Regions from separate parts of the Providencia rettgeri genome, predicted to be linked through region 2. Evidence: predicted binding sites of a transcription regulator. Region 2 holds the regulator's gene; the other holds the start of a gene.

Region 1 (15,115 bases), 1.1 Mb from region 2:
TTTAGTCGCCACAGGGCAATTTTTTAATTTTACGGAAAAATCGACCCATGTGGATTTTTGGGTATCTTTAATATTCCAAATATTGATTTTTTTTAGATCAATCACATAGTTTGTGGTTTCTAATTCACAAGGCATAGCCGTGACATAGCCATGGACATTAATATTAATTTGTTGGTCGGCGGCAAATATTGAGCCAGAGATCAACAATAATGAAAGTGTGAATTTTTTCATTATTTCATTCCTTCGCTTATAAATAGGTAATTGTCGCGGTAATATTGGCAGAAATAGATCCTGGCACCACATTACCCACTGTACTAAAGGCTCGGGTACGCAATGGAATAGCGATATTCGATTGTCCATTTAGTGGCACTTGCAATGCTTTTGAATTACCTAGCGGTGTTGCTCCGTTATTGCTTTGTAATTGCACGGCGACATTTTTGGCTGTACCTAAATTTTTATATAAACTACTGGTAGTATCACCTGCTTCTGCTGCACCCGTAAAAGTCAGTTTGATTTGGTTTACAAACGACGAACAGTTATTTAAATTAATATCAAAGCTTTTCCAATCAGAACCGGTTTGAGGGTTATTAAAGGTATCAGCTGGTAATTGTTTTAAATCAATATCAATATTATTGCCGCCTGAAATATTACAGGTTGCCGCTCTAATATTACCGGTAAAATTCACAGTAATATTAGTTGCAGCAAATGATAAAAAAGGTATCGCGAGCAAATTAATCGATAAAATTACAGGTAATATTTTTTTCATACGGTTATTCCTATTCATAGCGAATATTAATTGTCGCAGTTCCATCGGCAGAGCCTGGGGTTATTTTATCGGCGGTTTTAATATAGCGCGCTTTCCAGCCAAATATATAATCACCTGCGGCGGCATTATTTTTTATAGTTCGCTTGCTTCCCAAAGGGATCGGATTGTTATTTTGATCAACCAGTTGTATGGCAACGCCTGTCGCTCTATCTGCCCCTGATAAGGCTAATTGCCCTTGTGTGGCATTAACAGTTCCGCTGGTTGCAGTTACGGTAGCCTTAATATTGGTACCGGCTAAGCAACTCAATGTAATGGGAATATCGACTTCTGTACTGGTGCTCCCAATAGCAGGGAACTGTGTATCATACCAATCGCCTAAGTTAATGGTGGGAACTGAGTTTTTTAATGAGCAGCTTAATACATTGATACGGATAGCATTAGCTGGCATATTCAGGGTTGTTAAATACCATGTACCAGATACTCCAGTATTGGTTTGGGTTAGCTGTGCAATGCTTCCTGAACGAATCGATCCTGAGCTAGTCACTTGCCCAGTTTTTTTGATTGTAATGTGCCAAATGGTATCATAGACAATCCAACCTAATCGCCCCGCAGGCTGCGGTCCTAATTGACGGTTAAAATTTCCACCGAGCCCACCTGTTGCGACAGTAATGCCAATCCCAGGTATATTTGAAGGAGCGATATAATTATTAGGCGTCCAACTGTTAACAAAGCTTCCATATAAATAGGAATTACCACAACTGGTATTCTCACCATAAGTATTTGTTGATGCAGCTGATAAATAGCGTACATCGAATGAACCAAGATCCCTCGCAGTAGTATCATCATACTGAATGTTATAGGTTGCGGAAGGGACATTCACCTGTATATTTCTAAAATTAGGATTTTGCGTACAAGCCGCATTCGCATACCCTGAATATAAATAGACACATCCTGCCGCTAATATCGATTGATAAATCAATTTTTTCATAACCTAATTCCTTATTATCGGCAAACCGCAGTGGTTTTATATAAGCCCATATAATCCGAAATACCCGCTAAGTTATAATTGACTTGGCATTGCTGTTTATCATTATATTGAACAATAAAATGGCCACTTTCCGCTAAACCGGATAAATACACTTCACCGTCATTACCGACAAGGCTATTTAATTGGCTGTTATCGTTAAATATGGCCTGTGCGCCAAATGGCACTGGTTTACCATCGGCAAAGGTCAACAGCATAATGGCGCGATATCCCACATTGGCGGCAAAGCTAGCTTTAACCAACGCACCACGGCTAGGAGCCACGGTCTGGCTAGTTAACTCCATTTCAGTATTATTGGGTAACGCTGAAGTATCGATATCCACGGTGTTCTTACGATAGGCTGTTACGTACGGCACTAACGCATAACCTTGGTTATTGGTCACAACTCCCGCTTGGTTCATAATCGGTACATCCCCTGCATTCGGGATTTCGACGATAGCGGCAGTTTCTCCCAATTGTTGCCCTAACACTAATCCGCCTGAGTGTGCGACTAAGCTACCGTTTGCGCCGTAATAGAGATTATAGTTATCTTTGCTGTAGCCTGTTCCGCCTGATACTTCGCCGTATTGTCCTTTATAAGAGGCATTCATATTGCCCGTTGTACCTTGCTGTTGATTGGTAAAACCTTGCTGTACACTCCAATTCAATCGATTATTCAACTGTGAGGCAGAAACGCCCATACTGCCTGAGCTGGAGTCGCGGCTACTGTGGTTACTGACAAAGTTGATGTAGGCTGTGTCATCAAGTAAGTTAAACGGAATATTAATTGAGAAGGTGAATAAGTGGTCTTCATCACTCTGGCTTTTCGTTCCCGTTGTGTATGAATAGCTGCTGGTATTTTTGTTATAGGTATAGTTCAGCCCGTAACTGATCCCTTGCCAACTGTTGTTATAACCCAGTGTGGCAGACTGTGTTCTTCGGTCACTATTCCAATAGTCTTCATTGATGTAACCCGCTGAAATTGAACCGTAAGTATCCCCAAGGTTTTGACTTAAGGTGATTTCACCACGATTGCGGCGGCGTTCGACTTCAGGCACATAGCTGGTATCACGGAAGGTATCAAAGACCTCCGCTAAACTGTAGAAACCTTCTGTAGAATAGCGGTAACCTGCCAACGCAATATTGGTGCCGATATCATTCAGGTTTTTGTTGTAGCGAAAACGGTAAGATTGCCCGCGCTCTTTGGTGTCATTGCGCAACTTAGCGTGAGATTGTGTGACGTCAATGGAGATGGCTCCAAAACGGCCCAAGTTTTGCCCTGCTCCCACAGAATAGGATTGGTAATCTTCACTCAACTGACTACCACCATAGGCGGTTACGCCATAGGGGAGGCCATAAACTAAGGTAAACTGGCCAAATTTGGTTTTATCTACATGGCTATCATAAGAGCGATACTGACCAGCAGTGGCACTGTAGGCTAAATAACCTTCACGTTGTAACACGGGCAGTGATGCAAACGGCACGATCTGCACTTGTTCGCTGCCATTCGACTCTTTTATCGTTACATGCAGGTCACCGCTGCTCCCCGTAGGGTACAGGTCGTTGATTTCGAATGGTCCCGCAGCCACATCCGTTTGGTAGATGGTATAACCGTTTTGGCGGATGGTGATTTGCGCATTACTGCGCGCTATTCCACGTACCACAGGAGCGTAACCGCGTAAGCTTTCGGGATACATATCATCATCCGTAGCAAGTTGCGCCCCACGAAATGGTACACTATCAAATACTTGAGACGGCGATATGCTATCCCCAAGGGTTAATTGGCTTTTTAAACTGTTAATCCCTCGAGAAGCATAGGTGTAAATAGTATCCCATTTACTTGATTGGTTAGTGCTATTTGACCAGGTGGTGTAGTTACGCAAACGCCATGGTCCGATATTAATGCCCGGTCGCAGGTTAACGTAATTTGATGTCGTATCGTCACCACCTTTGCGGTTGGTGTTTTTAGACCCGCTGTAACTGTAATTAAGCAGTAAGGCGGTGATCCCATTGTCGATATCGGCTAAATCCACATATCCCCGAGGGTTTTTGGCTAGGGCGATTTGCGGAATACTCAAATAGAGGCGCTGTGAATCAAAGTCAAAGTTACTTTTCGCATCAGGAATAATCGCTAAATTTACGCAGCCATTTTGTGTATTTTGTAATTCAGGATAATCCGCAACTTTAATATCAAAACTTTTTAGGTCACCCAATGTTAAGCAAGGGGTTAATTTATTTTCGCTATTTTTATCAAACTTTAAGCTTTTGCCACCAATTAAATTAGTATTCACATAAATATCGACATAATAGCTACCCGCTAATTGTTGGTTATTTTCAAATTGGGTTAAATCTACTGTCTCATTATTTGGCAGCTCTAAAAAGTCAGGATCAAAATACGTTTTCCCTTCAGCATTATTATTGCTAACAGCATTTTCAGCGTATAAAGACACGGTATAGCCTAAATAAAGCAATAGGCTAAGACATATTTTATTTATTTTCATGTTCACAACCTAAAATATTTTGGGCTATATTTTCGCTTCAGAGGCCTCAGCGGCAGAGCCATAATCATTAATCACTTCCCATTTTACGGTACCGTGTGCGGCATTATCATTGATGTCAAAGGTGGCGCTAGAAAAAGGGGGCGCGTAGGAGACATCATTGGCTTTTTTGCCATTAAATGTAATGCTCTGGAAATTCATAAAATAGGGTGTTGGGTTTTTTACGGTTAATTGATTACCGGATTTAGACCATGTCAGTTTTTTCTGTTGTTCTTCAAAATTCACATCTTTAATTGCTGCTGGGCGATAAATTAATTTCATCTGAGTTTTAAAAGCGATCTGCAATGAATTCTCTGTACGTTCAGTCGCAGGAATAGTTTTAATATTTAACCAAAATAAAGACTCTTTATCTTTCGGTAAGGTATTGGCGGTTAAAAAGATACGCAGCGCATTGGTTTTATCGGCATTTAATCGAAATAATGGCGGTGTAATCGTAAAGTCTGATTGTTTTTTTTCATCTATGTTGTCAATCCACGATTGAATTAAATAGGGAATTTTATCTGGGTTTTCGACACTGATACTGACATCTTTATTACCTTCATTATAAATAACGCGTGTGCCGCCAATAATGACGCCAGCACTGGCAGTTTGAATGAATAAAAATAAAGAAATAAAAAAACAAATTATGCGATTCATATTACCACCTAGTCATGCAGAAATAAGGTTTAAGTCCATTTAAACCTTAAAATCGAATTAGTTATAATTGATTGTGAAGGTCGCTGTGCCGTTAGCTGGACCCGTCGTCACCGTGCCAGACTTGGCAATATAACGCGCTCTAAAGTCTAAATTATTTTCCACGTTCTGTTGTAATGGATATTCTTTAGAAGCAGTAAACAGCGGAACGACGGTATTCACATCATCTGTAATTTGGATCCCCACACCTGTTGCAACGCCGGGTTCTTGTTTTAGTTTGATAACAGTGTCATCACCTAAATAAGAATCCGCATCGAATTTCACAGAGGCCGCAGTGACCGTTGCTGGGCAGTTAATTAATTTAATCGTGAATTTAGTTGCAGCGGCTGTGCTGCCAGCACTTGGTAATGCTGTTTTAGACACTTTACCTAAGTTCACTTTTAATGCATCAGAGCCCGCTGCTAATTCACATGCTTGGTCAGTAATTTCGCCAGTAAAATCGATAGTACCGTCAGCCGCAAGAGCACTATTAATAGCAAAAACAGATGAAGCCGCAATTAATGTTGCGATGACATTCTTTTTCATTCATTTATCTCCAAAGGATATATTTAATTTGATGGTATTGAGAAAGGATAAATATCCCGTTACTCAATTGTGGAGTATTTTGTGATTATTTTTAAAAATAAACAAGTCAGTGGTGAATCAGGGTTAAATAGTAATTAAATTTAAAATTTAGAGAATTTAAAATAGAAAACACATTATGTGTTAGAGAATGGATTTATATCATAAAATAAGAGTGATTTGATTTTTTGTTTTCATCTCACTAAAGTGAAATAACAATAAAAAGCTAATAATAATTTCCTGGTGATTTATAAATTTTATTCCTCTCGCATAATGTGATTTTTGGGTTTTTAATCTTAAGGTAAATTTATTTATTGTTTTAAAAAGTAAATAAATGACTAAAAAGAATAGTTGGTATTGTACCCTCGGAAAAAGTTGCTCTAAATAGTATGGTCTAATTTTATTATGAATATAAAAATATTTTCATTATTGTTAATCGGGCTACAACAATAGCGTAAAAAAGTAAGGGTAAAGAAGATGTCTATTTTCGACGCTATTTTTTAGGTTTCAATCATAAAGTTCAATTAACCTACTTATAGAGAACATAGTGCTGTTCAGGTGACAATAACAACTCTGCTTCAATCACCTGTTTGTTGATCAAGCTATATTTTAGATGTCTTTAATTGAGCATCAAAATAAAATAGATTTTGAATTTACCATTCTTAATTAACGGTAGATAAAACTAAACGCTAAATGGCTACGAAATGAACCCGGTTCCATACCGCTACCATAGGTATTTTTTTCATTTATGACTCTCCAAAGATAATAAATTATTTGATGGTATTGAGAAATGAAAAGTATCCATTCACTCAATTGCTATATATTTTGTCGTTTATTTTGATAATAAACAATATGCGAGTAATTTAGGTTTAATGGTTTTGTTTTTTACAATTGCAAGAAGTTTAGTTTGTTTTTTACATTATGAGTTGGCGAGGGGTTAAAGATATTTTTAAAAATTAACTTTAACCTTAATTTATTAACTGGGGCATAATTAAAATAAAAATTAAATAGTTAAATTGGTTTTTATTCGCTATTTGTGTTTTATATATTACGTATAATGTGTCGAGGGGATATTTAATAATTATGCTGGCATCAATAGGGCATGAGTTTTTATCAAAAAACATCATTAGTGTATTACATTAAATGTATCATCATATTTCAATGGTCAATATAAAAATAAAACTGGAGTCTGGAGTATCTGAAATAGAGGGTGTTGATTGGTTTTAAAATGAAACTTAATTAACAGATATGATTAAGTTTGTTTTTAGGATCTCTAAAAGAAGTAGAGTTTTTTCTCTACCTCTTACTGAATCATATTAATGATAATTCAATACACCTAATGATGTAGTGAACTACTCAATTCCCAGTTCTTTTAATTTACGGGTTAATGTATTTCTCCCCCAGCCTAATAAGCGAGCGGCCTCTTGTTTATGTCCATCCGTATGTTTTAGTGCGCAGTTAAGCAAAGTGCGTTCGAATAGTGGTACTGCCTGGGCTAATAAGTCCACTTTGCCAGCAGCGAATGCGTGATCGGCCCATTTTTCCAATAACTCAAACCATTGAGCATCTGAACTGGATTGCTGCACTGGTAAAGGTGTAGAGGCCGGTATAATGGCTTTCGGTTTATTTACATCACTATTTTGTATCGGCTGTTCTTCCAGCAAATCATCAGGCAAATCTTGCGGTAAAATCTCTTGGCTTGCCGCCATGACAGTGAGCCAGCGGCAAACGTTTTCCAGTTGGCGAACATTCCCTGACCAATAATAACGTTGCAAAATTTTTTCACTATCTGGGTGCAACACTTTGCTTTCCACACCGAGCTCTTTTGCGGTATTTTGCAAAAAATAGTGGGCAAGACGCGGAATATCTTCTGTACGTTCTCGCAAAGGGGGGAGCTGCACTCGGATCACATTTAATCGGTGGAATAAGTCTTCACGAAATAAACCTTCTTTCACTCGTTTTTCAAGATCTTGATGGGTGGCTGCGATAATACGCACATCCACTTTAACGGGGGTGTAACCGCCAATGCGATAAAATTGTCCTTCAGCAAGAACACGTAATAATCGAGTTTGTACATCAAGAGGCATATCACCAATTTCGTCTAAAAATAACGACCCGTGATTGGCTTGTTCAAAACGCCCTTGGCGAACTTGAGTGGCGCCAGTAAACGCCCCTTTTTCATGACCAAACAGTTCTGATTCAATTAAATCCTTCGGAATAGCGGCCATATTCAGGGCAATAAACGGCTCATTAACCCGCGGGCTATGTTGATGCAAAGCATGGGCAACAAGTTCTTTCCCTGTTCCTGACTCCCCGTTAATGAGCACGCTAATTGAAGAGCGTGATAAACGACCAATAATGCGGTATACCTCCTGCATTGCAGGGGCTTCACCAATCATGGTTGAGGAAACAATCGGGGCTTTTTGTTTTGTTTCACGGCCAGTGTGGTTTTGTTCACGGCTATGATTAAGTGCCCGTTCAACTAATGCGACAGTTTCATCAATATCAAACGGTTTGGGTAGATAATCAAATGCACCTGATTGATAGGCATTTACGGCAGCATCAAGATCGGAATGGGCGGTCATGATAATGATTGGTAACAGCGGGTGCGATTGCTTAATCGTATTCAGTAGCTCAATACCGCTTGTGCCGGGCATACGAATATCAGATAACAAAACGTCAGGGAGTGAGTTTTCTAAGGCGGCAAGTACCGCATCGGCACTGTCAAAGCAAGTACAGACAAATTCCGCATTATTCAGTGCGCGCTCTAAAACCCAGCGAATGGAACTGTCATCATCGACGACCCAAATTTTTCCCTGTGACATGGTTATCCCCTATTTTTTGATGGGTAGATAAATAGAAAACTCAGTGTGCCCCGGCCAACTGGTAAACTCGATTTTCCCTGCATGTTGATCAACTAAGCTTCGAGCGATCGACAAACCAAGCCCTGTCCCATCAGGTCGCCCACTGACCATTGGGTAGAAAAGGGTATCTTGGATGGCTAATGGAATACCAGGGCCGTTATCTTCAATATCAATACGAGCCGCTAACCGATAACGCTCTCCTTGTAGCATGACGTGAAAAGCTGTGCGTGTGCGCAACGTAATATAACCCCCAGCTTCACCAAGGGCTTGTAAAGCATTGCGGGTGATATTCAATAAAACCTGTTCAATTTGATCGGGGTAATATTCCAGATCGGGCAAACTGGGGTCATAGTCACGAATTAAAGTGACATTATCGGGTTTTTCCAGTGAAACCAAGCGTGTCACATTTTCCATAATATGGTGGATGCTTTGCTGGGTTTTAGGGCCGGGATACTGCGGCCCAAGTAATCTATCGACCAAGGCCCTTAAGCGGTCAGCTTGTTCGATAATGACTTGAGTATATTCATTTAACTGTGTATCAGGCAGCGCTTTAGATAACAACTGTGCAGCCCCGCGCAATCCACCAAGAGGGTTTTTTATTTCGTGCGCTAGCCCACGGATCAGTTCACGGGCGGCAAGTTGCTGCGCATTTTGAGCTAATTCTTGGCTAAGGCGTCGTTGGCTATCTAATTGAGATAACTCAACTAAAATAAATTGTTCTGAAAAAGGCTGCGCGCTGAACGACATTACGTGAGAATGGTTATTAAACACCAATGTGACTTCATTTTCAGTAAAACTGTGACCTTCTTTTAAGCTAGTTAGCAGCAATTCATCATTGAGAGAACAGTAGCTAAATAAGAGTGGGAAAGGGGTTCCGTATAGCTTGCGCTGACTTTGGGTTAGAATTTGCAGTGCAGCATGATTGGCGTAATGAATAACCAAATCATAATCCAAAATAAGTACGCTATTAATGAGAGAGTCGAGGATCTGTTCTGGTGCTGGCAAATGTTCGGTTTTCATGTAATGTTGCTCCTGCACTATTTTGGTGCATTATACCTGATGGACCAAACAATCGATAATCGATTTTTGTTTCTTTGGTGCAGTAGAGAGAAAAGGCCCCATCGAAAGATGGGGCAAGTGCTTCACGGCAACAAAGACTATCAGTGGAACGGCGTGTTACACACTGTAGTACATTTCAAATTCGAGAGGGTGTGGTGCCATACGAACACGTTGGATGTCGGCACGGGTTAATTCAATATACGCATCAATAGCGTCATTGGTGAACACACCACCACGAGTTAAGAATTCGCGATCTTTATCCAGTTCAGCCAGCGCTTCATCTAACGAGCCTGAAACGGTTGGGATCTCTTTCGCTTCTTCTGGTGGTAAGTCATATAAGTTTTTGTCCATTGCATCACCTGGGTGAATTTTATTGATGATGCCATCAAGACCCGCCATTAACTGGGCTGCAAACGCTAAATATGGGTTAGCCGCAGGATCTGGGAAACGGACTTCAATTCGACGTGCTTTGGTGCTTGCAACCACCGGAATACGAATAGACGCAGAACGGTTACGCGCAGAGTAAGCCAACATCACTGGCGCTTCAAAACCCGGAACTAAACGTTTATATGAATTGGTTGTTGGGTTAGTAAATGCGTTCAGTGCACGTGCATGTTTAATAATACCGCCAATGTAGTACAGCGCCATTTCAGATAAACCGCCGTATTTATCACCTGCAAACAGGTTTACACCATCTTTTGATAAAGACATATGGCAGTGCATACCTGAACCGTTATCACCCACTAATGGTTTCGGCATAAAGGTGGCTGTTTTGCCGTATGCATGAGCCACATTATGAACAACATATTTATAAATCTGAGTTTCATCCGCTTTTTTGGTCATGGTATTAAAGCGGGTAGCCACTTCGTTTTGGCCTGCGGTTGCGACCTCATGGTGGTGAGCTTCAACCACTAAGCCCATCTCTTCCATTGTGGTACACATTGCAGAACGCAGGTCTTGTGACGAGTCAACAGGCGGCACTGGGAAGTAACCCCCTTTAACTGCTGGACGATGACCTTTGTTACCCCCTTCGTATTTAGTGCCACTGTTCCATGCGCCTTCGATATCATCGATATGGTAGTAACTGCCGTGCATATTATTGCCAAAACGAATATCGTCAAAAACGAAGAATTCAGGTTCTGGGCCAAATAATACGATGTCAGCGATACCGCTTGAGCGCAGGAAATCTTCTGCACGTTTGGAAATTGAACGAGGGTCTCTGTCATAACCTTGCATCGTACCCGGCTCTAAAATATCGCAACGGATAATTAAGGTTACATCAGCAAAGAAGGGATCTAACATTGCGGTTGATGCATCTGGCATCAATACCATGTCAGATTCGTTGATGCCTTTCCAGCCACCAATAGATGAACCATCGAACATCTGACCTTCTTCAAAGAAGTCTTCGTCAACTTGGTGAGCAGGGATAGTGATATGTTGCTCTTTACCTTTTGTGTCGGTAAAACGCAGATCAATAAATCTTACATTGTGCTCTTTAATTAACGATAAAACATGTTCAGCGGACATTCTCGGCTCTCCTGGTCGGGTCTAATCAACAAAACACCTAATTGTAGGTTGTAGGCGTCTGTTGGTTTGTCTGGCGTGGCAGCGGCGATTAACCATAATTAATGCACATTGCTCGCTCACTATAAATACAATAAGCGAAAAGCGTGCCAACTTTTAAAAAGAGAGTAAATACTGATTGTTACGAAGATATGTCAGTTGATTGAATTAAAATTGAGCGCGAATTGCACTATTTTGGTGCCCCCAAGGTTTGGATTGCACTAATTTGGTGCATAATGGCGGTTTAATGGAGTGAAGAGTCAGCTTTGTGTTTTATTATAAGCCCAAAGCTGACTGAGTTGACATTATTTAACGAGCAAGGAGAGGTTATTCATCATCACTATTGGTTAGTAATGTATTTACTTCTTCAATTTGTTTCACAGCATCATTGATGATAGAAGCGATTTGACGAGTTTGTTCTTCATTGAGTTGCTTTAGAACCATTTTATGGCGCAATAGAGCTTTAAAACGGCTGACTGCCATTTCAATATCCTCTGCTAAATTACCGCCTTGTTGCATATCACGTGCTTTTGCAAATTTGCGTGCAATTACGGCCTCAGTCTCTTTATTCTGTGCTAAATGGGCTGCACCTTCTGGCGTAATCGTAAAGCTTTTGCGATTGCGTTCAATAATTTGAGACTCTAAAAAGCCTTGTTCCTCTAATAGTGTTAGTGTTGGGTAAATAACACCCGGGCTTGGGATATAGAGGCCGTTTGAGGCTTCTTGAATGTCTTTGATAATTTCGTAGCCGTAGCTCGGTTTTTTCGCCACTAATGAAAGAACCATAATGTGAAGATCGCCATGGTCGAATAAGCGGCGTAGACCTTTGCCTCTTCCTCGACCTCTTTGGCGTTCGTCTCCGTGCTCATGACGGTGTTCACCGTGGCAACACTCATCGTGTCTATGACCATGACGACCTCTGCCGTGGCAACGCTCACCGCGTCCGTGCCCATGACGACTCTCGCTATGATAATGATCATCGTGGCAACATTCACCATGACCATGGCGGCGTTCATTATACCCATCACGCTCTTCGCCATGGCAACAGCCATCGCGGTGGCCGCGTTGATTTTCGTCATGATGCGCATAATATACATGACGACAAGATTTAATTAGCATATAGTGACTCCTTAGTTTATAACTTTAGATATATCGAATTTATTTTATTGTTTCACTATATTTAGATATATCTAATTAGTCAATTTAGATATATCTAAATGACGCAAAAAGACATTAAAAATGGCGGCTACAAAACAAAGTCCATTTTTTATTCTTTTTTGGGGCTGCTAATATCGTGTTTTTAGCGTATTATCCTGCTACTTCGTGGTTTCGCAGAGATGATGCTCATTATTTTGTGGGGGAATCTGGCACTGTTACGCAACTGAATGTTTTTTCGTTAAAAACTTTTTATACAGTGATGGGTTTCACATTTATTCCACTTGTGCGGAAAAACGTGTAAAATAACAGCAAATTAACGTAGAAAGTATGTTTGGGTAATTAAAATACCGCAAAAAACATATTCCTTTCCTGTCAATTAAACGGTAAAAATCCTTGTCAATTCAAAACTTAAGAAACATCGCCATCATCGCTCACGTTGACCATGGCAAGACAACACTGGTTGGTAAATTATTGCAACAGTCAGGTACGTTCGGCGAACGTGAAACTGTCGATGAGCGTGTTATGGACTCCAACGACTTGGAGAAAGAGCGTGGTATTACCATTCTTGCTAAAAATACCGCTATCCAATGGAATGGTTATCACATCAATATCGTAGACACCCCAGGTCACGCCGATTTCGGTGGTGAGGTTGAACGCGTAATGTCTATGGTTGACTGCGTTCTACTGGTTGTTGATGCAATGGATGGTCCAATGCCACAAACGCGTTTCGTTACGCAAAAGGCGTTCGACCATGGTTTACGTCCAATTGTTGTTATCAACAAAGTTGACCGTCCAGGTGCACGCCCTGATTGGGTTGTAGACCAAGTATTCGACTTATTCGTGAACTTAGGCGCAACGGATGAGCAGCTCGATTTCCCTATCGTTTATGCATCAGCATTAAACGGTATTGCAGGTCTTGACCATACTGAAATGGCTGAAGACATGACCCCACTCTACGAAGCTATCGTAGAACACGTTGAACCACCAAAAGTTGATCTGGATGGTCCATTCCAAATGCAAGTTTCGCAGTTGGATTACAACAGCTACTTAGGTGTTATTGGTATCGGTCGTATCAAACGTGGTGTGGTTAAGCCAAACCAGCAAGTGACTGTTATCGATAGCGAAGGTAATACTCGTAACGGTAAAATTGGTAAAGTGCTAACCCACTTAGGTTTAGAGCGTATTGATTCACAACAAGCTGAAGCGGGCGATATTGTCGCACTGACAGGTTTAGGTGAACTGAATATCTCTGACACCATCTGCCAAGTGGGTAGTGTTGAAGCGCTACCAGCATTAGCCGTTGATGAGCCAACTGTTAGCATGTTCTATTGTGTTAACACCTCACCTTTCTGTGGTAAAGAAGGTAAATTCGTGACTTCACGTCAAATCCTTGACCGCTTGAATAAAGAACTGGTTCACAACGTTGCGCTACGTGTTGAAGAAACTCAAGACCCTGATGCATTCCGTGTATCTGGTCGTGGTGAGCTGCACTTATCTGTTCTGATCGAAAATATGCGTCGTGAAGGCTTCGAATTAGCCGTATCTCGTCCAAAAGTTATTTATCGTGAGGTTGATGGTCGTAAGCAAGAGCCATTCGAGCAAGTGACGTTAGATGTTGAAGAGCAGCACCAAGGCGATGTGATGAAAGCGTTAGGTGAGCGTAAAGGTGACCTGCGTGATATGATGCCGGACGGTAAAGGTCGTGTACGTTTAGACTACATCATTCCAAGTCGTGGTTTGATTGGTTTCCGTACTGAATTTATGACGATGACATCAGGTACTGGCTTACTGTATTCAACATTCAGCCATTATGATGATGTTCGCCCAGGCGAAATCGGTGGTCGTCAAAACGGTGTTCTGATCTCTAACGGTCAAGGTAAAGCGGTTGCTTACGCACTGTATAGCTTGCAAGATCGCGGTAAGTTGTTCTTAGGTCACGGTGCAGAAGTGTATGAAGGCCAAATTATTGGTATTCACTCACGTTCTAATGACTTAACCGTTAACTGCTTAACCGGTAAAAAACTGACTAACATGCGTGCGTCAGGTACAGATGAAGCAACAACACTGTCACCACCAATTAAAATGACTCTGGAGCAAGCGCTTGAGTTTATTGATGATGACGAATTAGTTGAAGTGACTCCGCAGTCTATCCGTCTGCGTAAACGTCACCTGACTGAGAACGATCGCCGCCGTGCAAATCGTTCTAAAGAAGACTAATTTTTGTTAAAGAATAGAACATGATAGTTTAATGTTCTATTAAAATATGAAAGGCCCCACAGTGTATTCTGTTGGGCCTTTATTTTTAATGTGTATCGAGAAGTTTTTCTAATGTTGCTGAGGATGTCGGTAAGAGCGCTAGCCTCAAATTAAAAGGTCTCGCTATAGCACTAAGGGTTTCAATTGATAAATTCCCTCGGTTATTCTCAATGTCAGAGATTGTTTTTCGTGACACACCAACAAGTTTAGCAAATTGTTCTTGATTAATTTTCAATATATTGGTTCTGAGTTTTTTTATTGCATTACCAATCGTAATATTATTTAGAAATAAATCTCTACTAACTTTTAGAAGGTAGATTTCTTTATCTTCTTTAGTGAGTGTTGAAAAATTAGGTGATGTTTCGTTCTTGGTTTTTTTTATAGTGTAATTTTTCGTCTCCACCTCTTTTTCTGCGCTGCTATCAAGTGCACTAATAATTTCAAGTTGCCTTAACTTTAATTTATTTGATAATTGAATTAACTCAGTTTTTTGATTATTCAAATGTTTTAATCGTTCATAAAAACGAAGTTCTTGGTTTTCTAACTTAGTTAAGTTATCGTCTAAGTTGAGTGTATTCAATCCATGAGCGCTTGATGAGGCTATGCTTGCACT
Region 2 (15,115 bases):
AAAATTACGTGGTTTTCGAACCCCGTATTAACCACTTATAACGAGGCAGGTGTGCCAACATGGACAGTCAAAGCCTTCAAAGCAAGACTCACAAACGACAGAGTACTTTATCTGTACAGTGATGTGGAAGTCGATAGCTTAACAAAAGAATCACAGATCCAACGAATTACAACTGAAAGTGCAGTTGTCAATTTGACAACACAAGACGTTTCATCAGACGATAAAGTGACCATTATTGGACATGGACTTAATTCTACTGGATTGAAAATGAAGGGAAACCTTCGTACAAGAACCGCAGAATTAATCGAAGATGTAAAAACTCATTATGTGTTACAACCAGAAGAGCATCAAAATGAATCAAGTAACTAAGAAGCGTTTTATTCAAGGAGCGGTTGCCAGTGCAATTTTGGCTCTTAGCCTCCCTGCGATGGCATTAAAAAGTGACACCCAACAACCCATGACGATTAACTCGGTTAAGCAATCACTTGATTTAGAAAAGAACGTCACCACATTTACTGATGATGTCATCATTAAACAAGGCTCAATTGACATTCGTGCTAACAAAGTGGTTGTAACACGCCCAAGCAGCGACTCCGATAAAATCGTGATCGAGGCATTTGGCAACCCAGTGACATTTTATCAATTACAAGATGACGGCAAGCCAATCAAAGGTCATGCCAATAAAGCACGCTATGAAGTTGATAAACAACTGGTTACTTTAACGGGCGGTGCGTATTTAGAGCAGCTCGACAGTAATATTAAAGGCGATAAAATCACTTATGTGGTTCCAACACAACAAATGGAAGCCTTTAGTGATAAAGGCAAGCGAGTGACCACCGTGATTTTGCCGGCGCAATTGCAAGAAAAAGGCCCTGCAGCAACCAATTCATCAGCAACTACGGGTAAGAGTAAATAATCGTTATGGCGACACTAACCGCAGAGAATCTGGCTAAATCCTATAAAAAACGCAAGGTCGTTGAAGATGTCAGCCTTGAGGTTAAATCAGGCGAAATTGTTGGCCTACTAGGACCGAATGGTGCCGGGAAAACCACCACCTTTTATATGGTTGTGGGTATTGTTCAGCGGGATGCGGGCAAAATTTTAATTGATGGTGAAGATATTAGCTTACTGCCACTGCATGAACGTGCACGCCGTGGTATTGGTTATCTTCCCCAAGAGGCCTCTATTTTCCGTCGCCTTAGCGTTTATGATAACCTGATGGCAGTGTTAGAAATCCGCGAAGACTTAACATCACAGCAACGCAAAGAACGTGCTGAAGAGCTAATGGAAGAGTTTAGCATTACGCATCTTCGCGACAGTATGGGGCAATCCCTTTCCGGTGGTGAACGTCGCCGCGTTGAGATTGCAAGAGCGCTCGCCGCTAATCCTAAATTTATTTTGTTAGATGAGCCTTTCGCAGGTGTTGACCCCATTTCCGTATTGGATATTAAAAAAATTATCCAACATTTACGTGATTATGGGCTAGGTGTTTTGATTACTGACCATAATGTCCGTGAAACGTTAGATGTGTGCGAAAGAGCCTATATAGTGAGCCAAGGCCACTTGATTGCCCACGGCACACCAGCGATGATCTTGGAAAATGAACAAGTAAAACGTGTATATTTAGGTGAAGGTTTCCGGTTATAAGCCGTCGTGTCCTGTTTGGTTGTTAGGGAGATAAAACACGTTCATGAAGCAAAGTTTGCAGCTCAGAGTCAGTCAACAACTTGCAATGACCCCTCAATTGCAGCAGGCAATCCGTCTGTTGCAGCTTTCTACACTTGAGCTTCAACAAGAAATCCAACTTGCATTGGAAACTAACCCGCTTCTTGAACAAGAAGAGTTAAGTTCTGAAACTGACTCGATTGACTCTCTTGAATCTACTGACAGCAGTGAATTTGACACTAAAGATGCCTTAGAAAACAATGAAATGCCTGAAGAGCTCCCCTTAGATGCTGATTGGGACGAAATCTATACAGCAGGGACACCGTCAGGCACCAGCAACGATTATAGCTTCGATGAACTGCCTGTTTATCAAGGTGAAACGACGCAAACACTGCAAGATTACCTGACATGGCAATCCGATTTAACGCCATTTACGGATACTGACCGTGCGATTGCTACCGCAATTATTGATTCCATAGATGATTCCGGCTATCTCACCACATCAATCTCTGATATACATGAAGGAATTGATAATCCTGACATTAGTTTAGAAGAAGTTATTGCAGTACTAAAACGCATTCAACACTTTGATCCGCTTGGTGTTGCTGCGCAGGATTTAAAAGAGTGTTTATTAATTCAGCTTTCACTCTACCCAAAAGAAACTGACGGACTAAAGGAAGCAAAGTTAATCATTAGCGACCATATTGATTTACTTGCTAATCGTGATTTTAGGCAACTCAGCAAATTGACGCGTTTAAAAGAAGATGCACTGAAAACAGCTATCGATTTGATTTTAACTTTAAATCCTAAACCGGGTCAGTCTATCAACACAAGCGAATCGGAATATGTTATTCCCGATGTTTTGGTGAAAAAGATAGCGGGGCACTGGCAAGTTGAGCTAAATACAGATAGCATTCCTAAACTAAGTATTAACAATCATTATGCTTCAATGGCAAATAGTTCAGCTAGCGATGATGATACGCAATACATTCGCAGCCATCTGCAAGATGCAAAGTGGTTGATTAAAAGCTTAGAAAGCCGCCATGAAACGCTATTAAAAGTGGCGACCTGTATTGTTGAACAGCAACAAGAGTTCTTTGAGCTGGGAGAGGAACACATGAAACCGATGATATTGGCGGATATCGCCTATCAAGTGGACATGCATGAATCCACCATCTCACGAGTGACAACTCAAAAGTTTCTCCATAGCCCTAGAGGCATTTTTGAGTTGAAGTATTTTTTCTCCAGCCATGTAAGCACGGACACAGGTGGTGAAGCCTCCTCTACCGCAATTCGGGCCTTGGTGAAAAAACTGGTTGCTGCGGAAAACCCCGCAAAACCATTGAGTGACAGTAAATTGACGAGTATGCTGGCAGAACAAGGCATTCAAGTGGCTCGTCGTACTGTTGCTAAGTATCGTGAATCGTTATCTATTCCGCCCTCAAACCAGCGCAAAAAACTGGTTTAATTGATAAAATAAGGAAGGTTGTATGGAATTTCAGATTACTGGACACAATATTGAAGTTACTCCAGCACTACGTGAAACTGTTGAGAAAAAGCTCAGTAAATTAGAGCAACTGTTTGATCGTATTAACAGTATTCAAGTCGTCCTGAAAGTTGAAAAAGTTCAGCAAATTGCTGAAGCAACCGTGCAAGTTAATGGAGCGGATCTCCATGCATCAGCGGAAGAAAACGACATGTATGCTGCTATCGACATACTGGTAGACAAACTGTCGCGCCAATTAACCAAGCATAAAGAAAAACTGAGACAACACTAATACATTGATGTGGCTTATTCGTTAGCCAATAAATGTTTCAAACCAGATGGTGGCATACATCATCTGGTTTTGTAGTCCTAAGTGAACAATAAAATGAATAGTGATATAGAAATCCAATTAAACGACGTTTTATCATTAGCCTGTACACGTAATAATATTGTGTGCACCAGTAAAAAAAGAGCCCTAGAAATTATTAGTGAGCTGGCTGCCGTTGAATTGGAATTACCTGAAAATACAGTATTTGAAGCGTTATTAACCAGAGAAAAAGTGGGCACCACGGGTATTGGTGGTGGGATTGCAATCCCTCATGGCAAACTGAATGAAGGCGAAAGTTCCCGCGCTGTCGGTGTATTTTTGCATTTAGAAGAGCCAATCGCGTTTGATGCCATTGATAATCAACCAGTTGACCTGCTTTTCGCATTACTTGTGCCATCTGACCAATGTAAAACGCACTTACACACGCTATCGCTTATCGCCAAAAAGCTAGCCGATAAAACATTCTGTAAGCGTCTGCGCTGCGCACAAAGTGATGATGAGCTATATAGTATTATTACTGAGTAAGTGATAATTTATGTGTTTTGCTACAGACTGATGATATTGTTATAGTTTCTATCATTAGAAATAACAAAATACAGCTTATTAAGAAATACATCATTAGGAAACGAAAGGGAGTAAGCTCATGGTGCTGATGATTGTCAGCGGCCGTTCCGGTTCGGGGAAATCCGTTGCCTTACGTGCGCTGGAAGATATGGGTTTCTATTGCGTGGATAACCTGCCAGTTGTGTTACTGCCAGAGTTAGCCAATTCATTGGCTGATCGTAATATTTCAGCAGCGGTGAGCATCGACGTGCGTAATATGCCCGATAATCCAGAAGTGTTTGAAGAAGCGATTGATAAATTACCCGCTAGCTTCTCTCCGCAGTTGTTGTTTCTGGATGCAGATCGCAACACCTTGATCCGTCGTTACAGTGATACTCGCAGGTTACACCCACTTTCAAGCAAGAATCTTTCTCTTGAAAGCGCGATTGACGAAGAAAATGAGCTTCTTGAGCCGCTGCGCTCACGGGCAGACTTGGTCATTGATACGTCAGAAATGTCTGTCCATGAATTAGCGGAAATGCTTAGAACACGTTTAATGGGTAAACGTGAACGCGAACTCACCATGGTATTTGAATCTTTCGGTTTTAAGCATGGTATCCCTATTGATGCTGACTATGTTTTTGATGTGCGTTTTTTACCTAACCCACACTGGGATCCAAAATTACGCCCGATGACGGGGCTTGATCGCCCTGTTGCAGCATTCTTGGATAGGCACACTGAGGTTCATAACTTTATCTACCAAACGCGTAGCTATTTAGAGTTATGGCTACCGATGTTAGAAACCAACAACCGCAGTTATTTGACAGTGGCGATTGGCTGTACGGGGGGGAAACACCGTTCCGTCTATGTTGCCGAACAACTTGCGGATTACTTTCGTTCCCGTGGCAAAAACGTGCAATCACGCCATAGAACGCTAGAAAAACGCAAGTAGCCAGTAAATGACCGTCAAAGCAACCATAACGCTCAAGAATCGCCTCGGTATGCATGCAAGACCGGCAATGTTACTTTATGATTTAGTTCAACAATTTAACTCTAAGGTTATTTTGCGGAATAATAGCCAAATTGAGGCAGAGGCCGATAGCGTTATTGCAATGTTGATGTTAGACTCGGAACAAGGCAGTAAAATTGATATTGAGGTTAGTGGCACTGATGAAAATCAGGCATTAGCCGCCATTGTTAACCTATTCGACAGTGGATTTGACGAGCTAGATGAGCTTAGCGAAGATTAAATAAGCTTGTTTCAGCCTAACAACAAAAATATCAATATGCGTATTTTTACAAAGGTAGGCTTGGAGATCGTGATCCTGATCTCTTCCCTTTAAAGCGCATAGCGCCTAATATTTTAATCAAAATTTATTTATAGCGACACCCCCTACCTTCTGGGGGGGGGGTGTTTGCTTTGTACGTCTCTATTGGAGTGTGGTATGACAAAGCCAACAATTATTATCAATGATTTAGATGCTGAACGCTTAGATGCACTGATGGAACAGCCGGCTTACGCAGGTACCCCTGTTGCTGAAGCGCTCAATGATGAACTTGACCGTGCAGACATTCTTAGTCCACAAGAAATTCCTGCTGACGTGGTCACCATGAACAGTACAGTTCGCTTTTTAGATTTGATCAGCAACGAAGAGCGTACACGTACACTCGTTTATCCTGCTTCGCTAAAAGATAGTGCAGAACAGTTATCTGTTATGGCGCCTATCGGTGCTGCACTATTAGGTCTGCATATCGGCGATGAAATTAGCTGGGAATTGCCAAACGGTGTGCAAACACGAGTTCGCGTCCTTGAAATCATCTATCAGCCAGAAGCGGCTGGCGAATTTCACCGTTAATATCGACTTGCTGAATTAAGGATGGCTTAGCGAAAAAAGTTTTCTTAAGAAACTCAGTCAAGTCCTCTGGCATATTCAGGCACTCAATGAGTGCCTGAGGTTGTTGACAAAGCGGGATAAAAGCGTGGTTTTTCCCACTTTGTGTTATCAGGCGAAAATCAATAAATTGATTTTCCTTGTTTATTTTCAAAACCTATCCAACCTGCCGCCAAACATGTTATGTTTGTCAGCAGTCTGAGGCACTCAATGAGTGCCTTTTTCTATTTTAATTGCTTATAATGATATAAGTTAACGTTTTTTCGTCATATTAATCAACCTATTGTGTTCCCATTGGTGAAAAAGTTTATCCAATAAAAACAGTTTGATTACCTTTATGGTTAACACTCCTCCCCAAATAGCGCTAACCCAAATAGGCCAATGGCGTTCCGGTGTATAAAAATAATTAGCAGTATAAAGTATTGCGCATACAATAATCGCTATTATTATATTTTTCAGTAGCTTTGTTTCATCCTTTACCCGCTTTTTAACCTCTTTTATCCGATTATCCAGCTCAACGCTTTCAGGTAAAGGCGTAGATGTCAGCTCAGACACACTCACATTAAACACCGATGCTAATGCACTCAGTGTTTCTAAACTGGGTATCTCATTGTTCTCAATGCGTTGGATGGTCCTTGTACTGAGCGATGATAGCTGAGCAAGTTGCTCCTGAGACCAAGCTCTTTCTAGCCTCAACTGCTTAATCTTATTTTCCATAATAACCTACCTTAAAAATTAAATAAGTCGTAGGGGCTGTTTATCTTTGATGGTCAATTTTTATTCGGATTAAAGCCATTTAGGTAAGGCGAGAGGTTCGCCGCCGAATGAACCGGGCAGGAGCCTCTCAACGCAGCATTAAATGAGTGAAGCGTGCTTTAATCAAACCCGTAGGGCAGCGTTTAAGGACAATAGTTGATTAAAATCGTCTTCAGTTAGCACGACGGATATATTTAGCTATTTTGGGGGTGTTTCTTAACCTTTATTAGCGGTAAAAATCAGCAGCAAAGATAAACAGCCCCTAGGGTATGGCTACACTATCAACCTAGCACAATGATGACCACGACAGCATGACGTCATAATGACGACACCGCAGTGACAATGATAAAACCTATTTTATAGAATAAGAAAAAACACCCAATAACCAATGTATTAGGCGCTTTATTTCACACAATGACGAAGAATAAAAGGGCTACTCTCCCGCAATACTCATTTCAGGGATCAACACTGAGCCACACTGAATGTTACTGCGAGTTTCGATATCATCTGCAATTGTCACCATATTTGCCCACATATCTTTTAAGTTACCAGCGATGGTTATTTCGCTCACTGGGTATTGGATTTCGCCATTTTCAACCCAAAAACCGGAAGCACCACGCGAATAGTCGCCAGTAATACCACTCACGCCTTGGCCCATTAATTCAGTAACCACTAGACCAGTTCCCATTTGTTTGAGTAATGCATCGAAAGAAAGACCTTGCCCTGCAATACGCCAGTTATGAATGCCCCCTGCGTGCCCAGTGCTTTGTAAGCCCAGTTTTCTTGCGGAATAGCTGGTCATTAACCATGTTTGCAAAACGCCATTTTCGACGATATTTCGCTCACAAGTGCGTACACCTTCGCTATCAAATGGTGAAGACGCTAAGCCTCCGATTAAGTGGGGCTGCTCATTAATCGTTAACCAGCTAGGCAAAATTTGTTTACCGAGACTGTCTAATAAGAATGATGATTTACGGTAAATACTGCTGCCGCTGATCGCCCCAACAAGGTGACCAAATAACCCTGTCGCCACTTCTGAGGCAAAAATCACTGGCGCTTTCATGGTTGGTAGTTTTCTTGGCGATAAACGCGCTAACGTGCGACGTGCACATTCTTGACCAACCCACTCTGGGGATTGCAACGCAGCCACACTGCGACCAATGGTGTAAGCATAATCACGTTCCATATCGCCATTATGTTCTGCAATGACGCAACTCGACATAGAATAGCGGCTTGAACAGTAGCTTTGCAGCATGCCGTGGGAATTACCAAACACACGCACGCCATAATGACCATTAAAACTACCGCCTTCGGTATTCACGATGCGTGGATCTGCGTTTAGCGCTGACATTTCAGCTGTAGACGCAAAGCGGATCGCTTCTTCAGGGGAGAGCTCCGTCCCTTGGAATAAATTAAGATCAGGCGCCTCAAAAGCCAATAGCGATTTATCCGCAGGCCCGGCACACGGATCTTCAGAGGTGTAATTGGCAATATCGATAGCGGCTTGAACCGTGCGCTCAATGGCTTCAGGGCTCAAATCCGTTGATGATGCACTCCCTTTACGCTGTTGATGGTACACCGTGATCCCAAGTGCGCCGTCACTATTAAACTCCACATTTTCAACTTCGCCTTGGCGAGTGCTAACGCTGATCCCTGTACTTTTATTCACCGCAACTTCAGCGGCATCACAACGTGATTTTGCAAATTCTAGTGCGTGCGCAACGGCATCTTCGAGTTTTTGACGTTGTTCTGTGACTTGTTCGATTACACTCATGCATTCAATCCAATAATGTGGGGAAATGTTTTTCTGCCCTAACATGCAAATGCTAGGTAGTCATCAAGGGCTTTTCCCAGTTACAATAGATAATAATCAAATGGTAACACTCACAACGCAGTAAATCATATTAATTACGCGTAATTTCACTACTGTGTTAAGTAAAAAGGAAAATCGATATGGCCAAACAGCCTGATGACTGGCTGGATGACATCCCAGCGCCGCAAGATGAAGACGATGAGGAGATCATTTGGGTCAGCAAAAGCGAAATTAAACGCGATGCTGAGATCCTCAAAAAACTGGGGGCTGAACTCGTTGATTTAAGTAAAAGCGAGCTAGAACGTATTCCATTAGACACTCAATTACTGGAGGCTATTGAGCTTGCTCAGAAAATCAAGCGTGAAGGTCGCCGTCGGCAGTTACAGCTTATCGGTAAATTATTGCGTTCACGTGAAGTGGAACCGATTACCGAAGCCCTTGATAAACTAAAAAATCGTCATAACCAACAAGTCGTGATCCTGCATAAATTAGAAGATTTACGCACCCGCTTACTTGAAGGGGGTGATGACGTGATTGAAGAAGTGGTTGCCTTGTTCCCAACCACAGACAGGCAACAGCTACGCGCCCTTGTGCGCAATGCGAAAAAAGAGCGTGAAAGTAATAAACCACCAAAAGCCTATCGTCAAATATTCCAATATTTGAAAGACCAATCTGAAATTGCCTAATCTTTTCCCCTACGCCTATTTTTCGGCTAGGGGAAAATCCTAAAAAGTATCCCCGCCATTGATAGCCTGCTTAAAGGGGCGTACTATTCCTCTGTTAGTCATACTCTGACCCGTATTATCGCGGCTGCTGACCACGATAAATCATGAGGAAGATATGAATAATACTCGAAATAGAGCATGGCGTAGAGCCCAAGCTCGTACCAATAAATCACGTGATCAGCTGAATGCTCGTTTTGTCGACCACTATACACCAGAAAAAAACTGGAAACAGATGTATGGACGCAGTAAAAAGATGATCCGCGCAGCCCAACTCGGCATGGCCTACCCGCAAGTGAGCAGTGCCAAACTGGTGCGTAACAGCTTGGATGAGATACAAGAAACAGGTGAATATTTTATTCATTTGCAGTAAAAATCAATGGCGTAGCCCAACCGCTGAACAGATCTGGCGCAATCATGAAAGCTGGGTCACCCGTTCAGCGGGAACAAGCCGTCATGCCAAACGCCCCATCAATGCCGAGTTAATCCGTTGGGCTGATGTTATTTTTGTGATGGAACAAAAACACAAAAACCGTCTTAAGGCTGATTACTCTCGGCTACTTGAGCACAAACCTCTGCACGTTCTCGATATTCCCGATAATTTTCAATATATGGATCCCGATTTAATTAAAATCTTACAAGATACCGTACCCAGCTATCTGTGTTAATCGGGTGAGTTTTTACTATGATTGCCAAATATTGCAGCGCGCTACCAATATCAAATCAATTAAAATAGTAAATTAAACCAATAGGATAGTAGCTAAAAATGAAGAAATGGTTATCCTCACTTTTTGGTCAGAAACAATCTGCGTATCCATGTGTATGGGATATCAACAAGACCTCGGTTTATCAACATCTGCTTCCATGGCAAGAGCAACTTTCGCCATTACCCGAGTCTCTGTCAGAACTTCCTGACGCCCCAAATGCTGATGATAACCAAATTCGCTGGGCAAATGGAGCGGAAGATGGTGTATTAGGGCATCACGGCGTTGGTAACAGCGAAACCGATGTCCATCAACTCTATTCGCTATTAAAAACCGCGGTTGAAAAAGGCGATAAACCCTCAGTCACTCAATTTTATCAATATGCACTTCAAAATACGCCGATTTGTTATATTGATGAACTCATTGAGCTTATCGTCAAAAGACAAGATTTGCCTGCTACTAAATTAGCAGAATTTACTGACTGGCTATTACACAATAGCCCGGATAAAAATATCGTAAAACTGGCTATTGCCTTTAGTGTTTTTTTCCCTAGCCACGAACGGCTAAATACGCTGTATTGCCTTGCTGCACACGATGAATTTACGCTTTATGCCATCTTTCCTATACATGCCATGATTGAATCTCCTGAGGAATATGAAGCAATGTGGCTAAAAATGGCCAAACGTGTTGAAGGCTGGGGGCGAGTGCAACTTATCGAACGTCTACCCGAACAACTAAGTAAAGAAACGCAGCAATGGATACTCTCTGACGGTTATATGAATCAAGTTATGATTGAATATACTGCTTGGCAATGTGCAACTTATTGTCATCTTGCAGATGAACTTGACTCATTGAGTAATATAAAATTGCTAACAGCAGCGACGCATATCCTTCAAGCGCTGATCAATGGTGGTCCTGCCCGCGATATCCATGACTATGAAGATGCGCCCCGCTGTTGTTTAACTTATTTACGACAAATAGAAAAACAGGGTTATTCATTAGAGTATTATTTTGCTGTTCAAGGGATCCTTGAATTTTTCCAAGAAAATAATGATGGGTATGAGGAGAGTGCTGACATTATTTCATTAGCACAACAGATTTTAGATAACCCAACTTGGGATAGCTTAATCAGCGATGGCCTAAACAGCGATGATAATTCAATTTTTCGCCAAGCAACTTATGTCGCAACGTCGCGTAAGCAAGACGTTTTTTCATACCTCTATGAAAAACAATGTGCTCACCCAGAAAGCAATCTGTGGTATGAGTTAATGCAAACCGATGATGTTGAAAACGTTAAACAGGTGGTCGCACTAGCGGAAGAACAATTTACTTTAGCTGAAATTGCCACGGGCCCTCGTGATGACTTAGGCATTGGCCCTAACTATCAACCACACGGTCAACTGGATTTGATTCTGCAAGAACTGCATCGCTTTCCAGGTACTGGCTTCTCGCTTATTCAATGTGCATTACAAAGCCCCGTTGTACGTAACCGTAATATGGCATTAAACGCACTATTCAGTTGGGAACGTGCCACATGGCCTACTCATTTAGAAGCATTTCTAATTAATTGCTACGATGTTGAGCCAAATAAAGAGATTAAACAACGATTTGATTCATTATTAAAAGGCTTACCCGTTGATAACAACTAATGAGATAAGTAGGGCAGACACTGACCGCTCCGCCCTGCTTTTTATTCGCTAAATTGGTGTTTAATAACATCCAATAACGTGGGAAATGTGGTATAGCCTTCTCTGTCAAGAAAATGGCCTGCATTTTCCTCAACCATAACCTGAGTTTTTAGTGCTTCCGCCAACGCTTTTGATGATTGTGGTGAGACAATCTCATCATTACTCGATATGATTGAAATACGCTTGTCAGCAATCTTAATCAATGAGGTATAGTTGATCGGGGTCAGGGTATGACTACGCAGTTCAGGCAATGTCTGTTGTTCTTCATCAAAGCCAGAAACTAAAATATACCCGTTAACGACTTGCGCTTTATTTTGCAAAAAGCGCAGTGCAGTGACACAACCAAGGCTATGACCAATCAGAATGGTCGCTTCATCAATGTCAAACGGAAGGTTTTGCAAGCGCTGCTGCCATTTTTCTGGATCCGGGGATAAAGCGTCTGGCATTTCTGGCACATTCACTTGTGCGCCGAGGGCTTCAAGTTGACTTTGTAACCAAGGGAACCAATTTTTTGCAGGAGATGCTGTATAGCCATGAATAATAACAAATTTTTTATTTTGCAGTGGCAGTGACGCCGAAATGGAGTTGCTCATTTTAGAATTCCTATCAACTCAGTTGTTATGCTTAGACTTTACCATGAGTGCTAGGGGCTGTTTATCTTTGATGGTAAATTAGTTAGAGCTTTTTGTTATATCTAACGCAAAAATAAACTCTTCTTCCCACATGTCTTGAGCATCGTTCATCACATCAATGACATCGGCAAATTCGATGCGTTGTTCTGCATTCATATGAGCAAAAATAATCGTGACAGGAAGTTCAATGCCTGCGGAAACCATATCCCACAAGGCATCAAGGTTATGACCGAACCAATCTGGAAGCGAAAATTGCGCCGCAAACTGATGATAAAAATCATCCAATGTATGTATTTGCCGAAAATCAAAGATCACTCGTTGGCTCATCACTATAGGTCCTTTAATTAACTTGTTTAAAGCTCTTATAATGGTCGTGGGTGACAAATATCATCCCATCCGATGAGTATAGCAAACGATCGGCCCCACGGTGCCCACAACGATAGTTGATATCCGCTTCAAACCATTGGCGATTTTCAGCGATAGGCAGTGATTTTTCACGATTAGAAAAACGATCGCCACCAATTGCACGCCCCGGTAAGACATCACAAAGATTGCCTTTTTTAGCATCCCAACCAGCTTGTCTCGCCTCTTTTTTGGTCAGATAAAACGCGGGAAGCTTTTGATATTTTTGTATATAGCTGACAACATTTTGCTGTTCAGTTAGTTGATCAATGGGTTTTGGCTGATTATTTTCTCGGGAAGTGACTTGCTCAGATGTTGTCACTGATTTATCTGTCTGTGATGTGTTTTGAACATCACCACCACGAAAATACAGGCTCAACACGATCAAAATAGCCATCAACACCAGTGATATGACTCTTTTATTCATTTAGTACCTTCATCATGACAATAACGGCAACCTTTACTTACATAAACGTTGCCGTTTGACTTGCTAGAGTGTGGCATATTACGAAGTTATGCCGTACCGCCCACCGTCATTTTGTCCAATTTCAACGTTGGCTGACCGACACCCACAGGCACGCTTTGGCCTTCTTTGCCGCATACTCCGACACCTTTGTCTAACGCAAGGTCATTACCCACCATGGAAATTTGCTGCATCGCCTCAACACCAGAACCAATCAGTGTAGCTCCTTTCACTGGTGATGTAATTTTTCCATTTTCAATTAAATAGGCTTCAGAGGTTGAAAATACAAATTTACCTGAGGTGATATCAACCTGGCCACCACCAAAGTTCGGTGCATAAATCCCTTTGTCGACACTCGCAATGATTTCTTCTGGTGTTGAAGAGCCCGCCAGCATATAAGTGTTGGTCATGCGCGGCATTGGCAAATGCGCATAGGACTCACGACGTGCATTACCTGTAGGCGAAACCCCCATCAGGCGTGCATTCAGTTTATCTTGAATATAATTGCGCAAAATACCATTTTCTATTAGGACGTTATATTGCCCCGGTACACCTTCATCATCAATCGCCAGGGAGCCTCGACGCCCCACAATCGTGCCATCATCCACGACAGTACACAATGGAGAAGCCACCTGCTCCCCCACTTGCCCTGAGAATACGGATGTGCCACGGCGGTTAAAGTCACCTTCAAGGCCATGCCCCACTGCTTCGTGTAACAACACTCCCGGCCAGCCGGCACCTAATACAACAGGCATCATTCCTGCGGGTGCGGCAATGGCAGATAAATTGACTAATGCCATACGCACAGCTTCGCGGGCATATTGCTCAGCGACGATTTGGCCTTGATGAATTTCTAAGAAATATTCATAGCCATAACGCCCCCCACCCCCACTAGCACCGCGTTCGCGTTTGCCATCATGTTCCACTAATACGCTAACCGAAAGCCGTACTAATGGGCGAATATCTGCCGCCAATGTGCCATCTGTAGCAGCAACCAGCACCTGCTCATAGACGCCCGTTAAACTGGCATTGACCTCAATGACTCGCGGATCTTCGGCGCGCGCTACTTGGTCGACACGATGCAATAAGTCAATTTTCTGTTCGCGAGACAGACTCTGTAATGGATCTACCACGGAATACAATTTTTTGTATTCAACATTACTTAAAACTTGTGATTGACCAGAACCTTGCTCATTCACAATGCTTCGCGCTGCGGTTGCGCTTTGTATCAGCGCTTGCAGTGAAATTTGATCCGCATAGGCGAAACCGGTTTTTTCACCACTTACCGCTCTTACACCAACACCTTGGTCAATATTGTAAGAACCATCTTTAATGATCCTATCTTCAAGCACCCAAGATTCATGGAAACTTGATTGAAAAAATAGATCCGCATAATCCAGACGACGCTCAGATAATAACCCCAGAATGTCATACAGATTTTCTTGCTCAAGGCGATTGGCGGCCAGCAAATGTTCGCTGACAGAAGCTAAACTCATATTCGTTACTCTTTGGTTGTGTCTTTTTTGATCAGAGAGGTCAATTGCGGCCTGAAGCGGTTGTGTTTTACCACCCGGATTTGCTCACGCATGACACTCAAGCTGTCTGTTTTGATATTCAATACGGTTGATGCCACAGCATCTACGTTCTTTTTCATCACTTTACCCCAACCATCAACGGCAAGGCTATGACCCCATGTGCGGCGGGTTCCGTGTACACCAACCTGAGCAGGTGCCAAAATATAGCATTGGTTTTCAATGGCACGGGCACGCAATAAAGGTTCCCAATGCGCCTGACCGGTATATCGGGTAAATGCAGCAGGTACAGAGATAATTTCTGCGCCTTGTTCCCGTAGCGCTTGGAATAAGCCCGGGAAACGTAAATCATAACAAATCGTCATACCTAAGCGACCCACAGGCGTATCCACCACGGTGATATGCTCACCACGTTGATAAATCACCGATTCGTTATAATTCCCTTGTTCGTCTTCGATATTCACATCAAACATATGAATTTTATCGTAA

Evidence for each region. The regulator sigma-54, encoded in region 2, starts transcription at its own class of promoters, with help from an activator protein. The targets are predictions, from matches to a motif close to GTTGGCACANNTTTCGCTNT.
Region 1: the regulator sigma-54 is predicted to act here: its motif matches at 11,184-11,203, upstream of glnA (glutamate--ammonia ligase).

What each region holds. Positions count from the first base shown of each region.
Region 1 covers NZ_CP163512.1:3,883,297-3,898,411, forward strand. The annotation lists gene AB6N04_RS17865 (fimbrial protein) at 1-231, opposite strand, end outside; gene AB6N04_RS17870 (fimbrial protein) at 248-766, opposite strand; gene AB6N04_RS17875 (fimbrial protein) at 777-1,754, opposite strand; gene AB6N04_RS17880 (fimbria/pilus outer membrane usher protein) at 1,769-4,291, opposite strand; gene AB6N04_RS17885 (molecular chaperone) at 4,316-4,984, opposite strand; gene AB6N04_RS17890 (fimbrial protein) at 5,042-5,566, opposite strand; gene glnG (nitrogen regulation protein NR(I)) at 6,955-8,427, opposite strand; gene glnL (nitrogen regulation protein NR(II)) at 8,437-9,486, opposite strand; gene glnA (glutamate--ammonia ligase) at 9,643-11,052, opposite strand; gene AB6N04_RS17910 (PadR family transcriptional regulator) at 11,416-12,207, opposite strand; gene typA (ribosome-dependent GTPase TypA) at 12,640-14,463, shown strand; gene AB6N04_RS17920 (helix-turn-helix transcriptional regulator) at 14,549-15,115, opposite strand, start outside.
Region 2 covers NZ_CP163512.1:2,795,801-2,810,915, forward strand. The annotation lists gene lptC (LPS export ABC transporter periplasmic protein LptC) at 1-369, shown strand, start outside; gene lptA (lipopolysaccharide ABC transporter substrate-binding protein LptA) at 353-916, shown strand; gene lptB (LPS export ABC transporter ATP-binding protein) at 922-1,647, shown strand; gene rpoN (RNA polymerase factor sigma-54) at 1,691-3,133, shown strand; gene hpf (ribosome hibernation promoting factor) at 3,156-3,443, shown strand; gene ptsN (PTS IIA-like nitrogen regulatory protein PtsN) at 3,537-4,004, shown strand; gene rapZ (RNase adapter RapZ) at 4,123-4,974, shown strand; gene npr (PTS phosphocarrier protein NPr) at 4,982-5,272, shown strand; gene rnk (nucleoside diphosphate kinase regulator) at 5,468-5,878, shown strand; gene AB6N04_RS12750 (helix-turn-helix domain-containing protein) at 6,167-6,631, opposite strand; gene pmbA (metalloprotease PmbA) at 7,104-8,444, opposite strand; gene yjgA (ribosome biogenesis factor YjgA) at 8,624-9,169, shown strand; gene AB6N04_RS12765 (hypothetical protein) at 9,324-9,578, shown strand; gene AB6N04_RS12770 (low molecular weight protein tyrosine phosphatase family protein) at 9,553-9,873, shown strand; gene AB6N04_RS12775 (hypothetical protein) at 9,972-11,558, shown strand; gene AB6N04_RS12780 (RBBP9/YdeN family alpha/beta hydrolase) at 11,600-12,190, opposite strand; gene AB6N04_RS12785 (barstar family protein) at 12,269-12,556, opposite strand; gene AB6N04_RS12790 (ribonuclease domain-containing protein) at 12,570-13,058, opposite strand; gene tldD (metalloprotease TldD) at 13,145-14,590, opposite strand; gene nit1 (deaminated glutathione amidase) at 14,596-15,115, opposite strand, start outside.